One region of the Blautia sp. NSJ-175 genome, then DNA from elsewhere that is predicted to be linked to it. Evidence: riboswitches for the same ligand, from Rfam matches in the RefSeq annotation. Region 1 holds a riboswitch; each other region holds the start of a gene.
The links. Region 1 has a riboswitch for ZMP and ZTP ahead of pflB (formate C-acetyltransferase). Riboswitches for the same ligand answer to the same signal wherever they lie in the genome.
Positions count from the first base shown of each region.

Region 2: another riboswitch for ZMP and ZTP. It lies ahead of MUB35_RS02310 (formate--tetrahydrofolate ligase); the one in region 1 lies ahead of pflB (formate C-acetyltransferase).
Region 3: another riboswitch for ZMP and ZTP. It lies ahead of MUB35_RS22915 (IMP cyclohydrolase); the one in region 1 lies ahead of pflB (formate C-acetyltransferase).

Region 1 is NZ_JALIFQ010000006.1:303,706-308,648, forward strand. It holds gene thiE (thiamine phosphate synthase) at 1-596, shown strand, start outside; gene MUB35_RS12240 (HAD family hydrolase) at 593-1,243, shown strand; gene thiD (bifunctional hydroxymethylpyrimidine kinase/phosphomethylpyrimidine kinase) at 1,240-2,049, shown strand; ZMP/ZTP riboswitch at 2,141-2,220, shown strand; gene pflB (formate C-acetyltransferase) at 2,313-4,565, shown strand; gene pflA (pyruvate formate-lyase-activating protein) at 4,552-4,943, shown strand, end outside.
Region 2 is NZ_JALIFQ010000001.1:504,341-509,283, forward strand. It holds gene dltA (D-alanine--poly(phosphoribitol) ligase subunit DltA) at 1-888, opposite strand, end outside; gene MUB35_RS02305 (carbohydrate kinase family protein) at 1,259-2,227, shown strand; ZMP/ZTP riboswitch at 2,320-2,406, shown strand; gene MUB35_RS02310 (formate--tetrahydrofolate ligase) at 2,519-4,204, shown strand; gene MUB35_RS02315 (formate/nitrite transporter family protein) at 4,307-4,943, shown strand, end outside.
Region 3 is NZ_JALIFQ010000019.1:3,078-8,020, forward strand. It holds gene MUB35_RS22895 (hypothetical protein) at 1-92, shown strand, start outside; gene MUB35_RS22900 (class I SAM-dependent rRNA methyltransferase) at 114-1,313, shown strand; gene MUB35_RS22905 (hypothetical protein) at 1,397-1,849, opposite strand; gene MUB35_RS22910 (hypothetical protein) at 1,857-2,027, opposite strand; ZMP/ZTP riboswitch at 2,425-2,503, shown strand; gene MUB35_RS22915 (IMP cyclohydrolase) at 2,595-3,308, shown strand; gene MUB35_RS22920 (phosphoribosylaminoimidazolecarboxamide formyltransferase) at 3,336-4,514, shown strand; gene MUB35_RS22925 (NAD(P)-dependent alcohol dehydrogenase) at 4,719-4,943, shown strand, end outside.

The DNA.
Region 1 (4,943 bases):
GGTCCTGGGTGGGGGAAATGACACTTTACGAACAGGTTAAGGCGTCCCTGGACGGAGGTATCACGCTTCTGCAGCTCAGGGAAAAGGATATGCCGGATGATGAGTTCCTGCGCGAGGCAAAGGACATGAAGGCGCTGGCGGCCAGCTACCGCGTGCCCTTTATTATCAATGACAATGTGGGTATTGCGCTGGCTGTGGACGCGGACGGGGTACATGTGGGACAAAGCGATATGGAGGCGGGAAGCGCCAGGGAAAAACTGGGCCCTGACAAGATCATAGGCGTCTCTGCAAGAACCGTGGAGCAGGCTTTGCAGGCTGAAAAAATGGGCGCGGATTATCTGGGAGTCGGCGCGGTATTTTCTACCTCTACAAAAGAGGATGCAGATGTGATATCCCGGGAAACACTGCAGGAAATCTGCCGGGCTGTATCCATTCCCGTTGTGGCTATCGGAGGGATCAAGAAAGAGAATCTGATGCAGCTTGCCGGAAGCGGTGCCGCCGGAGTGTCTGTCATATCCGGTATCTACGGACAGCCGGATATCAGAAAAGCCTGTGAGGAGCTGCTGGCTCTGGCGAAGGAGATGACAGAAAAATGAGAGAAATAAAAGGGGCTGTCTTCGATGCGGACGGTACGCTGTTCGACTCTATGGGGCTGTGGGACCGGGCAGGGGAAATCTATCTGAGGCGGAAAGGAATCAGACCCGGGGAGGATACGAAGGAGCAGCTGGAGACCATGACCATGGAGGAATCCGCAGAGTATTTCCGCAGCAGTTACGGGATCCGCCTGGAACGCGATGAGATCATTGACGAATTCAACAGGATGATATATGACTGTTATGAAAAAGTGATTCGGATAAAACCGGGCGTTCTGCAGGTACTGGAGGATTTAAAGAGCCGTAATGTCAGAATGTGCATTGCCACATCTACGGACAGACCTCTGATCGAGGCAGCTCTTAAAAATAATGGGATTGATGGATATTTTACCGGCCTTCTCACCTGTACAGAGGCCGGAGCAGGCAAAAGAAATCCGCGCATTTATGAGCTGGCGATGGGGATTTTAGGTACAAAAAAAGAAGAAACTCTGGTGTTTGAAGATGCATATTTTGCCGCAGAGACAGCAAAAAAATCCGGGTTTACAGTGGCAGTTATACGCGATTTTTATTCGGAAAAGGACAGAGAAAAACTGTTGAAACTGGCAGATATTTATCTTGAAAGCTGGGAAGAATGGGGGAAAAACAGATGAAAAAGGTATTGACGATCGCCGGTTCGGACTGCAGCGGAGGAGCCGGGATACAGGCGGATATTAAGACAATAACCGTTCACAAAATGTACGCCATGAGTGTGATCACAGCTCTCACGGCACAGAATACAACAGGCGTATACGGCATCCGGGAAACAGATGCGGAGTTTGTGGCAAAACAGATGGACTGTGTTTTTACGGATATTCGTCCGGATGCAGTAAAAATCGGTATGATACCCAATGAAAAGATTATTCGTGTGATTGCAGAAAAGCTGAGAACATACCAGGTACAGGATGTAGTTTTAGACCCGGTCATGATTTCCACAAGCGGCAGCAGACTCATGTCCAAAGATGCGCAGGAAGCTCTGAAAGAAGAGCTTTTTCCTCTGGCAGCAGTGGTGACACCAAATCTTATGGAGGCGGAGGCACTCTGCGGATTTTCTGTCAGTACACCGTGTGAGATGGAGCGGGCAGCAGAAAAAATAGCGTGTTACGGTTCCGGCGCTGTCCTTTTAAAAGGCGGACATCTGGCAGATGGAGCTGATGACCTGCTGTATGAGAAAGGAAAATACATCTGGTTCTCTTCAAAGAGGATAGAAAATCCAAATACACACGGAACAGGATGTACACTTTCCTCGGCTATTGCCTGCAATCTTGCCGCCGGATACGCCCTGGAAAGAGCAATTAAGAACGCAAAAAATTATCTGACCGGTGCGCTGCAGGATGGACTTGATCTGGGTGCGGGCAGCGGTCCTTTGAACCACATGTACAGATTACCGCCTTTTGCAAATGGCTATCCATTCCGGTAATAAGTAATCTTTTCTGCAGCAATGTATACTAAAAAGAACATAAAAGTTCTATTCCTTTTATTGACAATTCTTAAAAAAATGCTTTATACTACAAGTGTTATATGACTGGCGGAAGTGGAATGAACCACAGGGAGTATAACGTTGATTTAGCCGACCGTCTGGGCAGAAGCTGTCTGGATAGGACCGGCTTTTTTTAATGAGTCCGGTCACATTACAGTACAGTTTCCGACACAATTATTGTCTTAGAAGGAGGACTTGCAAAGATGAATAACTTCAAACAATGGGATGGATTTAAAGGTAGAATCTGGAAGGAAGAAGTCAACACACGTGACTTTATCCAGCACAACTACGCGCCGTATGAAGGAAACCAGGACTTCCTGGAAGGACCCACAGAAGCTACGGAAAAACTCTGGTCTGCACTTTCAAAACTGCAGAAAGAGGAGCGTGCAAAAGGCGGCGTTCTGGATATGGATACGGAAACCGTATCCTCACTGACTTCCCATGGGCCGGGCTATATCAGTGAAGAATTAAAAGACCTGGAAAAGGTAGTGGGGCTGCAGACCGACAAACCGCTGAAAAGGGCATTTATGCCTTACGGTGGTATCAAAATGGCGGAAGATTCCTGCACATCCAATGGCTACACACCGGCTCCGGAACTTCATAAAATCTTTACAGAATATCACAAAACGCATAATCAGGGTGTTTTCGATGCGTACACACCGGAGATGAAAAAAGCCCGTCATAACAAGATTATCACAGGACTTCCGGATACCTACGGCCGCGGCCGTATTGTAGGTGACTACAGAAGAGTGGCACTTTACGGTATTGATTTCCTGATGGAAAAGAAAAAAGAAGATTACGATAACTGCGGCTGCGGTATCATGACAGATGAGATCATCCGTCAGAGAGAGGAAATCACCATGCAGTACCGCGCTCTGGCCGATATGAAGAAAATGGCTCAAAGCTATGGATACAATATCTCCAAACCGGCCGAGAATGCCAAAGAAGCAGTCCAGTGGCTGTATTTCGGCTATCTGGCAGCCATCAAGACACAGAACGGCGCTGCCATGAGCGTGGGCCGTGTGGGAACCTTCCTGGATATCTATATTCAGAGGGATCTGGAAAATGGCATGCTGACAGAGAAAGAGGCACAGGAACTGGTTGACCATTTTATCATGAAACTGAGAATGGTTAAATTTGCCCGCGTTCCTTCTTACAACCAGCTCTTCTCCGGCGACCCGGTCTGGGCTACCGTGGAGGTGGCAGGTATGGGACAGGACGGCCGTTCCATGGTGACAAAGACGGACTACAGAATCCTTCACACACTGGAGAATATGGGACCTGCGCCGGAACCGAACCTGACGGTCCTCTACTCATCCAGGCTGCCTGAAAACTTCAAGAAATATGCTGCTTATATCTCTGTGGAGACCAGTTCCATCCAGTATGAGAATGATGATGTGATGCGCCCTGTATGGGGAGATGATTACTCCATCTGCTGCTGTGTATCAGCTACACAGACAGGAAAAGAGATGCAGTTCTTCGGTGCCCGGGCAAACCTGGCAAAATGCCTCTTATACGCTGTCAACGGCGGTTTGGATGAGAAGTCAAGAGTGCAGGTTGGACCGGAATACAAACCGATCACCTCCGAATATCTGGAATATGATGAGCTGATCCGCAAATATGAGATCATGATGGACTGGCTGGCAGGACTCTATGTAAATACTCTGAACCTGATCCAGTACATGCATGACAAGTATTACTATGAAGCAGCGGAGATGGCACTGATCGATACCGATGTCCGCAGAACCTTTGCAACAGGAATCGCAGGATTTTCCCATGTGGTGGATTCCCTGTCTGCTGTAAAGTATGCCAAGGTGAAGGTGATACGCGATGAGGAAGGCGTGGCTGTGGATTTCGAGACAGAAGGAGACTTTCCGCGCTACGGAAATGATGATGACCGGGCGGATGATATTGCAGTCTGGCTGCTCCACACATTCCTTGAGAAGCTGAAAAAATACCCCACCTACCGCAATTCCGAGCCCACAACCTCAATCCTGACCATCACATCCAATGTGGTTTACGGCAAGGCTACTGGCGCTCTTCCGGACGGCAGAAAAGCAGGAGAACCCCTTTCACCGGGAGCTAATCCAAGCTACGGTGCTGAGAAAAACGGTCTTCTGGCTTCCTTAAACTCTGTTGCCAAGCTTCCGTATGAGTGGGCACTTGACGGAATTTCCAACACACAGACCATCAATCCGGGCGCCATCGGACATTCCGAGGAGGAGAGGATCAACAATCTGGTCCACATACTGGACGGATACTTTGACCAGGGCGCACACCACTTAAATGTAAATGTGTTTGGCATAGAGAAGCTGGTGGATGCCATGGAACATCCGGAAAAAGAGGAATACGCCAACTTTACCATCCGTGTATCCGGTTATGCGGTGAAATTCATTGACCTGACACGCGAGCAGCAGCTTGATGTGATTGCCCGCTCCGCACATGAGCGCATTTAGTTTGAGAAAAGGCTCCATCCATTCCATAGAAAGCTTCGGTTCCGTGGATGGACCGGGTGTCCGGTTTGTGATCTTTTTGCAGGGGTGCAAAATGCGCTGCCAGTTCTGCCACAATCCGGATACCTGGAGCACCAGTTCCATGGATATGATGTCAGCAGATGAGCTTTTAGGGCAGGCACTGCGCTATAAAGCATACTGGGGAGACAAGGGCGGAATCACTGTCAGCGGCGGGGAACCGCTGCTGCAGATGGATTTCCTGCTGGAGCTTTTTACCAAGGCAAAGGAGAATGGCGTGCATACGGTTCTGGATACATCCGGGAATCCGTTTTCCAGGCACGAGCCGTTTTTCCATAAATTCAACCGCCTTATGGAAGTCAC
Region 2 (4,943 bases), on a different contig from region 1:
TGCAGAGGGGAAACGCTCCAGAAGCCTGCGGGCTGTCCGGTTGGCAAGGGTTTCCCCGCAGAACAGAAACAGGCCAAGGTTTGGCAGAGCGGTCTGTGCAAAAGCCGGGTCTGACAGGCATACATCGGCAAAGGATGGTGTGGAAACCATAATTGCGGCATCCGATCGTTTCAGGGATTCCAGCAGTTTCTGGTAATCCTTCTGCACATCCTTTGTCAGACACCAGAGAGTTCCGCCCACCGCAAGGCATGTATACAGATCCATTACGGACAGATCAAAGGAAAAGGGGGCCTGATTCAGGAATACCTTTCCCTTTTTGGCATTGGTGGAGGTTCCCAGGGTGATGGACCAGTCCAGGAAATTGCTGAGATTCCTTTCCGTGATCGTGACGCCCTTTGGGGTTCCTGTGCTTCCGGAAGTAAATATGATATAAAAGATATCATCCCCGGAAACCGGTTCGGGTACGGTATCGCCCATGCTGTTATCCATGCCGGACAAATCTGTATGTACGATGACATCAATATCCTGCAGGGAAAGGATTCGTTTATCCCTGCAGTCTGCATGGAGAGGAGAGAGGGAGAGAAGAATCGGGGAATCCAGGGCATCCAGGATCATTTCCACCCGGGAGTCCGGCACTGAGGTGTCAATGGGGCAGTAAGCCCTGCCTGATTTGACACAGGCCAGAAATGCCGCAGGCATCAGGGGATGTTTGTGGCCGTATACAGCTATGGGGGCATAGTTCTGTCCGCATTGCTGCTCAATATGACGGGCCAGACGCTCAGAATATAACTCCAGCTCTCCGTAAGTAACAGACTGTCCGTCGCAGCAGATGGCTGTTCTTTCCGGGCAGATGGAGGCATATTCCCATATTTGGTTCAATATATTCATAAAATTCACCTCAATTTCGACGTTTTTCTTACCTTCTTAATTACACCATAGAATTTAAAAGAATTAGCAGGCTCAATTTTAAAGAAATTCTAAAGAAAACCTTTCGATTCATTAAGAATAATTCGTAACTATTCAGCCAGCTGAATCGTTACGGGTATTCGCCTATTAAAAATCGCTTCGCGATGGGGCGAATACCTGCCGCCACTACTCTTTTGCACGGTCAGCGCAGTAAATGCGCAGACCTGACTGAACAGTTACAATAATTCTACATATAATGTATTTTTTATGAATAATTGTGCCGCGGTACTTGCGTAAAGCAGGCAAAACGAATATAATTCACAGTAGAATAAAACGGACAAGGAGAACATATATGAACAAGAATTTTGACGTTATCGCGCTTGGTGAGCTTTTGATCGACTTTACGGAAAACGGAGTGAGCGGACAGGGCAACCCCATTTTTGAGGCAAATCCCGGCGGAGCGCCGTGTAATGTGCTGGCTATGCTCAATAATCTTGGAAAAAAGACATCTTTTCTGGGAGTTGTGGGCAAAGACCAGTTCGGTACATCCCTGAGAAATACGCTGAACAGCCTGGGAATCGATACCAGTCATTTGTATGAGGATCAGGAAGTCCACACAACACTGGCGTTTGTCCATACTTTTGAGGATGGGGACAGGGACTTTGCGTTTTACAGAAATCCCGGTGCGGACATGATGCTGAGCGTTGACCAGATAGACGAAGAATACATAAAATCAGCCAGAGCCTTTCATTTCGGCACCCTGTCCATGACCCATGAGGGTGTGCGCCGGGCGACTGCAAAGGCTATTGATATTGCTAGAGAAGCGGGACTTCTCATCTCTTTTGACCCGAACCTGCGCCCTCCGCTGTGGAGCAGCATGGAGCTTGCAAAAGAACAGATCGCATACGGTCTTTCAAAATGTGACCTCCTGAAGATTTCCGAGGAAGAGCTGGAATTCATGACCGGGACGAAAGATGTGAAGGAAGGCGCCCATATGCTGCTATCCCGGTATCCGAATCTGAAGCTGATGAACGTGACCATGGGAAAAGAGGGAAGCACAGCGTTCCATGAGGGCAGGGAAGTATTCCACGCACCGTTCCTGCAGGAGAATACTATTGAGACAACAGGAGCAGGCGATACCTTCGGTGCATGCGCACTGAATTATGTGCTGGAGCACGGAATTGAGGGTCTTACAGAGGACCAGCTCTATGAAATGCTGGAATTCTCCAACGGAGCTTCCTCTCTTATCACTACAAAGAAAGGGGCACTCCGTGTTATGCCCAAAAAAGAAGAAGTATTAACGTTTATCGCCGGAAAATAGAGTAAAATTGTCGAAATGTTGTTGTGAATTTTTAATATAATACAGCATTGACAGTAATCGGAAATTGTGATAAATTATAGACATAACAAAATAATAGTTTTGATTTCTGACGGATTACAATGTGGAGCACCACAGTGAAATCAAAATGTAAGTGAGAGCCGACCGTCTGGGCAACGTTTGTAATTGTGTAATTGACAAATGTTGCCCTTTTTTTTCAAAAGCATTCATATGCAGACATCGGCGGAATCATGCAGAAAACAAGACTATTGCCATGAAAAGGAGGGTATTAACATGGGATTCAAAACAGACATCGAAATCGCACAGGAGTGCACAATGGAGCCAATTACCAAGATTGCAGAAAAAGCAGGTATTGATGATAAATATCTGGAGCAGTACGGTAAGTACAAAGCTAAAATTGACTACAATCTGTTAAAAGAATCTGATAAACCGAACGGAAAACTGGTTCTGGTTACAGCTATCAACCCGACACCTGCCGGAGAAGGAAAGACAACCACAACCGTAGGTCTGGCTGATGGCCTTCAGAAATTAGGTAAAAATGTAATGGTAGCGCTCCGTGAGCCATCCCTGGGACCGGTATTCGGTGTAAAGGGCGGTGCTGCAGGCGGCGGTTATGCACAGGTAGTTCCAATGGAAGATATCAACCTGCATTTTACAGGTGACTTCCACGCAATCGGTGCGGCAAACAATCTGCTGGCAGCAATGCTGGATAATCATATTTATCAGGGCAACGACCTGAACATTGACCCAAGAAAGATTACCTGGAGAAGATGTGTTGACATGAATGACCGCCAGCTTCGTTTCGTAGTTGATGGTCTGGGCGGAAAGACAAACGGCTGTCCGAGAGAAGACGGATACGATATCACAGTTGCTTCCGAGATCATGGCTGTTCTGTGTCTGGCAAAAGACATTACAGACCTGAAGGAAAGACTGGGAAGAATCATCGTTGGTTATACATATGGTAAGGTTTCCGAGCAGAAACCTGTTACAGCTCATGACTTACATGCAGAAGGTGCTATGTGCGCACTGCTGAAAGACGCTCTGAAACCGAACCTGGTTCAGACTCTGGAGCATGTACCAGCAATCGTTCACGGCGGACCATTCGCTAATATCGCTCACGGATGTAACTCTGTGATCGCTACCAAGATGGCACTGAAATTAGGCGATTATGCTATCACAGAAGCAGGATTCGGTGCTGACTTAGGCGCAGAGAAATTCCTGGATATCAAATGCCGTATGGCTGGCCTGACACCGAGCGCAGTTGTTATCGTAGCTACTGTACGTGCCCTGAAATACAACGGCGGCGTGCCGAAAGCAGAACTGAACAACGAGAACCTGGAAGCACTGGAAAAAGGTCTCCCGAACTTACTGAAACATGTAAGCAATATCACAAACGTTTACAAACTGCCGTGTGTTGTTGCAATCAACGCATTCCCGACAGATACCAAGGCAGAGCTTGACCTGGTAGAAGCAAAATGTAAAGAACTGGGCGTTAATGTTGCACTTTCCGAAGTTTGGGCAAAAGGCGGCGAAGGCGGCGTTGCACTGGCTAAAGAAGTGGTACGTCTTGTGGAAGAACCGAATGACTTTACTTTCTCCTATGAACTGGAAGGAAGCATTGAGGACAAGTTAAACCAGATCGTTCAGAAGATCTACGGCGGCAAGAAAGCTGTTCTGACTGCAAATGCGCAGAAACAGGCTGCTCAGTTAGAAGCTCTTGGATATGGAAACTGCCCGATCTGTGTGGCTAAGACACAGTACAGCCTGACAGATGACCAGACAAAACTGGGCGCACCGAAAGACTTTGAAGTAACAGTTCGTAACCTGAAGATTTCCGCAGGTGCCGGCTTCATTGTTGCTCTTACCGGAGAGATCATGACCATGCCCGGTCTGCCGAAAGTTCCGGCTGCAGAGAGAATCGATGTTGACGAGACAGGAAAGATTTCCGGTCTGTTCTAAGCAAAATTCATATTGAAAACTAAATATAGGACAATTCAGGTACGGTTAAGCCGTACCTGAATTTTGTATACATAATTTAGCTAAAGAAGCGGGGGAAAATGTATGTATTTTGATGAATTCAATGCAGTCTGCAACGCGGCAAAAGGAAAGATAAACTTCATGGAGAACAATACCTTCGGATATATGGTATCTTCCATCACCGCAGGGCTTTTCATTGCCTTTGGAAGTTTTGTGACATTTACGCTGGGAACACCTCTGAATGCAGCAGGGTCACCAATGCTGAAAGCAGTGCAGGCTTTTGCATTTGCCGCAGCTTTGAGCCTTGTTATCATGGCGGGTGCCGAGCTGTTTACAGGCAACAATATGGTTCTCGGAAGTGCATCTTTCAATGGATGTATTCCCTGGGGCAAGACGGTCAAAGCATGGATATTGTGTTATGTGGGGAATATTCTCGGCTCTTTGCTGGGTGTAGCAGGATTCCAGCTCACCGGAGTGCCGAAAGGTGATATAGGTGCTTATTTCGCACAGGTAGCAGCTGCAAAGATGTCACTGACACCGGTACAGCTTCTGGTAAGGGGTATTTTCTGTAATATCCTGGTTTGTCTGGCTGTATGGTGCGCATTAAAGATGAAATCTGAATCAGGAAAGCTGATCATGGTATTCTGGTGTATCTTCGTATTTATGATTTGCGGATTTGAGCACAGCGTTGCCAATATGAGTATTCTGGCAGTTGGGCTTT
Region 3 (4,943 bases), on a different contig from region 1:
TACAGAATGCCTGGCAGGTGAGCTGGGTCCTATTCCCGGTAGGCGGCCTGTTCTGCGGAATCGCTTATATTGTGCTGGGACAGAAAAAATAGAGAAAATGGAGGAAGACACACATGAGTCTTGCAATTGCGACACTGAAGAAGGGGGAGGGACGTTCCCTGAAAGCGGGAGGTCCGTGGGTATATGACAATGAGATCGCCAGTATTCTGGGAAGCTTTGAGAATGGGGATATGGTGATCGTTCACGATTTTGACGGCTATCCCCTGGGCAGAGGATTTATCAATACCAACTCCAAAATCAGAATCCGTATGATGACAAGGAAGTCAGAGCAGGAAATAGATGAGGAATTTCTGAGGAAACGGGTGAGGGATGCCTGGGAATACAGGAAAAAAACAGTGGATACAAGCAGCTGCCGTGTGATCTTCGGTGAGGCGGATTTTCTGCCGGGACTTGTTGTGGATAAATTTTCTGATGTGCTGGTGGTACAGTCACTGGCGCTTGGGATTGACAGGCTGAAGGGGAAGATATTGGAACTTCTGAAGGAGGAGATGGCCCGGGACGGTGTGGTGATCCGCGGTGTTTATGAACGGAGTGACGCCAAGGTGCGAAGACAGGAAGGGATGGAGCTGGTAAAAGGATTTATCGGGGAACCCTTTGATACAAAGGTGGAGATCTGCGAGAACGGCGTGAAGTATCTGGTGGATGTGGAAGACGGACAGAAGACCGGATTTTTCCTGGACCAGAAGTACAACAGACTGGCGATCCAGAGATTATGCAGGGATGCAGAGGTGCTGGATTGTTTCACGCATACAGGGTCCTTTGCACTGAATGCAGGGATTGCAGGGGCAAAGAGCGTGCTGGGCGTGGATGCCTCAGAACTGGCTGTTGAGCAGGCAAGGGAAAATGCTGCGCTGAACGGGCTGTCAGAGACTGTAAAATTTGTGTGTGAGGATGTGTTTGAGCTGCTTCCCAGGCTGGAGGAGCAGGGGAAGAAGTTCGATGTGGTAATACTGGACCCGCCGGCGTTTACCAAATCGCGGAATTCTGTAAAGAACGCTGTGAAGGGGTATCGGGAAATCAATCTGCGGGCTATGAAGCTTGTGAAGGACGGGGGATTTTTGGCTACCTGTTCCTGTTCGCATTTTATGTCCTATGAGATGTTTACACAGACCATCGGGCAGGCGGCAAGAAATGTGCACAAAAGACTGCGGCAGGTGGAGTACCGGACACAGGCAGCGGATCATCCGATTCTTTGGGCCGCGGAGGAGTCTTATTATTTGAAATTCTATATTTTTCAGGTGTGTGAGGGATAAAAAGAAACGGACAGCAGACTATGCAGAGGGCCAGTCAGATATGGCTGGCCTGTTGGTACCGGCGCGGAGAGGCGCAGCGTGTATTAGTGGGGATTTGCTTTTGCGGTAAAGCTGTCATTTTTGATCTTTTGCTCAAAATCCGCTATGGATTCTGCTCTGGCTGCATATATAAGCCAGGTATTTAAAATGGCTGTATTTTTCTGTTCCATAATTACTTTTCGTAATTGTTCAGATACGCTGCCCAGGGAAAGCAGCAGTTCCAAAACGGCATCAGCCTTTCCTTCTGTCCTTTTTGCCTCCATCTCGTCTTTCATCAATTCTTCCAGTGCTTCACACATTGTTTTCACCTCCTTGAATTTTTCCTGATTGGCACGGACAATTAAATTCATTACCGATTTATACAGGATATTTCCTTTATGCTTTCCGTATTGCTCAAGTAAATGCTTTACGGTTTCGATTTCTTCCAGTTCATCAGTCAGGCTTTTCAGCCACAGGTTCTGGGTTTCTGACAGTTCTTTTGTCAAGATGAGCTGCATGGGTATTTTATCGCCCCTTTTCCTTTTTGATGATCAATACATCAATTTCCTTTGGCTTGGTTCCAAGCTGATGTTCATTCTCAAAAAGCAGAGTATTCGCTTCAGTCTCCAGTTCAATTTGTATCCCGGCATAAAAGGCCGGATGCCACTGCAGTACATGTGGTCTCTGTTCTTCCATGTAAAACCTCCTTTTTATTTAATTGTCACTTGCAGGAGGTTTTACACTCTTCCGAAAACCCCTGCTGATAAAGGTGATAAAAGCACGAATTTTCCGAAGGGACAGGCCGGATGGCAGTGGCCTGCTGTTATGAAATGTTCTAAGATATTCTGAATCCTGGGATGGATCCAAAATTAGATATATTTTTAGAAAATATGCTTTTTTCTATTTTAACACACCATCTGTCCTGCCGCAATAAAATTATAGTCCTATAAATCATTCTGTCCGGGGAGAGTTTATTCCCCGGGCTGATCATGGGAAGGAGCGGCTGCAGGATATGGATAACATGGGAGTGAAAGGTTTTTGATAAAAATTGTCAAAAAGCGTTGACAAGGGGAGAATTCCGTGATAATGTTTAAATTGCTTATATGACTGACGGAAGTGGAATGAACCACAGGGAGTATAAGTGTTGGAAGCCGACCGTCTGGGCAAGTATGTTCAGAGTGTGGGCTTTTTTTGTTGTTATGAAAAGTTGTCGGTTGGTCGGCAGCAGTTTATTATGGTCAAAATGAGAAGGAGAAGGAATTCATGAAAATGTTATCACTTGAAAATGAATTGAGAGAAAATGCGTACCCGGGCAGGGGAATTGTTATTGGTAAGTCTGAGGATGGAACAAAGGCAGTTACTGCATATTTTATCATGGGCAGAAGTGAGAACAGCAGAAACCGTGTGTTCGTTGAAGAGGGAGAGGGTATCCGCACCCAGGCATTTGACCCGTCTAAGCTGACTGATCCCAGCCTGATTATATATGCACCGGTACGTGTGATCGGAAATAAGACGATTGTCACCAACGGTGACCAGACAGACACTGTCTATGAAGGTATGGAAAAGGGAATCTCCTTTGAGCAGTCCCTGAGAACTCGTGAATTTGAGCCGGACGGCCCTAATTATACACCGAGAATCTCCGGTATCATGCAGGTGGAGAACGGCATATACCACTATGCCATGTCTATTTTAAAGAGCAATAACGGCAATCCTGAGAGCTGCTGCCGTTATACATTTACCTATGAAAACCCGGTTAACGGAGAGGGACATTTCATTCATACTTATATGCATGACGGCAATCCGCTGCCGAGTTTTGAGGGAGAACCGAAGCTGGTGGGAGTTCCCAATGATATCGATGCATTCACAAAAGATGTGTGGGAGAGCCTGAATGAGGACAATAAGGTATCTCTGTTTGTACGTTATATAGATATCGCAACCGGTGAGTATGAAACCAGGATCGTGAATAAAAATAAATAATAGAAAAGCATAAAGGAGAATCGGAATATGAAAGAATTAGCGTTAAAGTACGGATGTAATCCGAACCAGAAACCTTCCAGAATCTATGTGGCTGACGGCAGCGAGCTTCCGATCGAAGTTTTAAGCGGCAAGCCGGGATATATTAATTTCCTGGATGCTTTTAATGGCTGGCAGTTGGTGAAAGAGCTGAAAAAAGCCACAGGGCTTCCGGCAGCGACTTCCTTTAAACATGTGTCTCCGGCAGGCGCGGCAGTGGGACTTCCTATGACAGATGTGCTGAAAAAAATCTACTGGGTAGACGATATGGGCGAGTTATCACCGCTGGCATGTGCCTATGCGAGAGCAAGGGGCGCTGACAGAATGTCCTCCTTCGGAGATTTTATCTCCCTGTCTGATGTGTGTGATAAAGACACAGCAATGCTGATCAAGAGAGAGGTTTCCGACGGTGTTATCGCTCCCGGATATACCGATGAGGCACTGGAAATCCTGAAACAGAAAAAGAACGGCAACTACAATGTGATCAAGATCGACCCGGATTACCAGCCGGCTCCGCTGGAGCATAAAGAGGTATTCGGCATCACATTTGAACAGGGAAGACAGGAGCTTTCCATTGATGATGAGCTGCTTTCCAATATTGTGACAGAGAATAAAGAGATTCCTGCAAATGCGCTGATGGACCTGAAGATCTCTCTGATCACACTGAAATATACACAGTCAAATTCCGTCTGTTTCGTAAAAGACGGACAGGCGATCGGTATCGGCGCAGGCCAGCAGTCACGTGTACACTGTACCCGTCTGGCAGGCCAGAAGGCTGATAACTGGTGGCTGAGACAGTGCCCGAAGGTACTGGATCTGCCGTTTATCGACGGTATCCGCCGTGCTGACAGAGACAATGCCATTGATGTTTACATCGGTGAGGAATATATGGATGTTCTGGCTGACGGGGCATGGGAAAAAATCTTCAAAGAGAAACCGGAAGTGTTCACACGTGAGGAAAAACGCGCATGGCTGGACAAGCTGACAGATGTTACATTAGGTTCTGATGCTTTCTTCCCGTTCTCAGACAATATCGAGCGCGCTTACAAGAGCGGCGTAAAATACATCGCAGAGCCGGGCGGCTCCGTACGCGATGACGCAGTCATTGAGTGCTGCAATAAGTACAATATGGCGATGGCATTTACAGGCATTCGTCTGTTCCATCACTAATTGATTTCGCCTCCGCTTTGGGGCAGAGATAAGACCGGAATTTCCGGTTTTATCCCTGCCTCTTTTTTTATTATGGAAGAAATCGGAATAAAAAAATTCAAAGAAATTTGAAGGAAAAAGACATGAATTTCACTTGTGATATATACGTTTCTGACTTATAATGAAGTCACATAATGTACATTCATAAGAGGAGGAAAACAAGAGATGGAAGGCATGATGAAAGTAGCAATAATGACGGATATCCAGAAGATGGATTTTGAAGAAAGACCCATCCCCCAGCCAAAGGACGACGAGGTTTTGGTAAAGCTGGATTATGTGGGAATCTGCGGTTCTGACCTGCACTATTATGAGACAGGGGCAATCGGGGATTACGTGGTAAAACCGCCTTTCGTACTGGGCCATGAGCCGGGCGGAGTTGTAGTGGAAGTC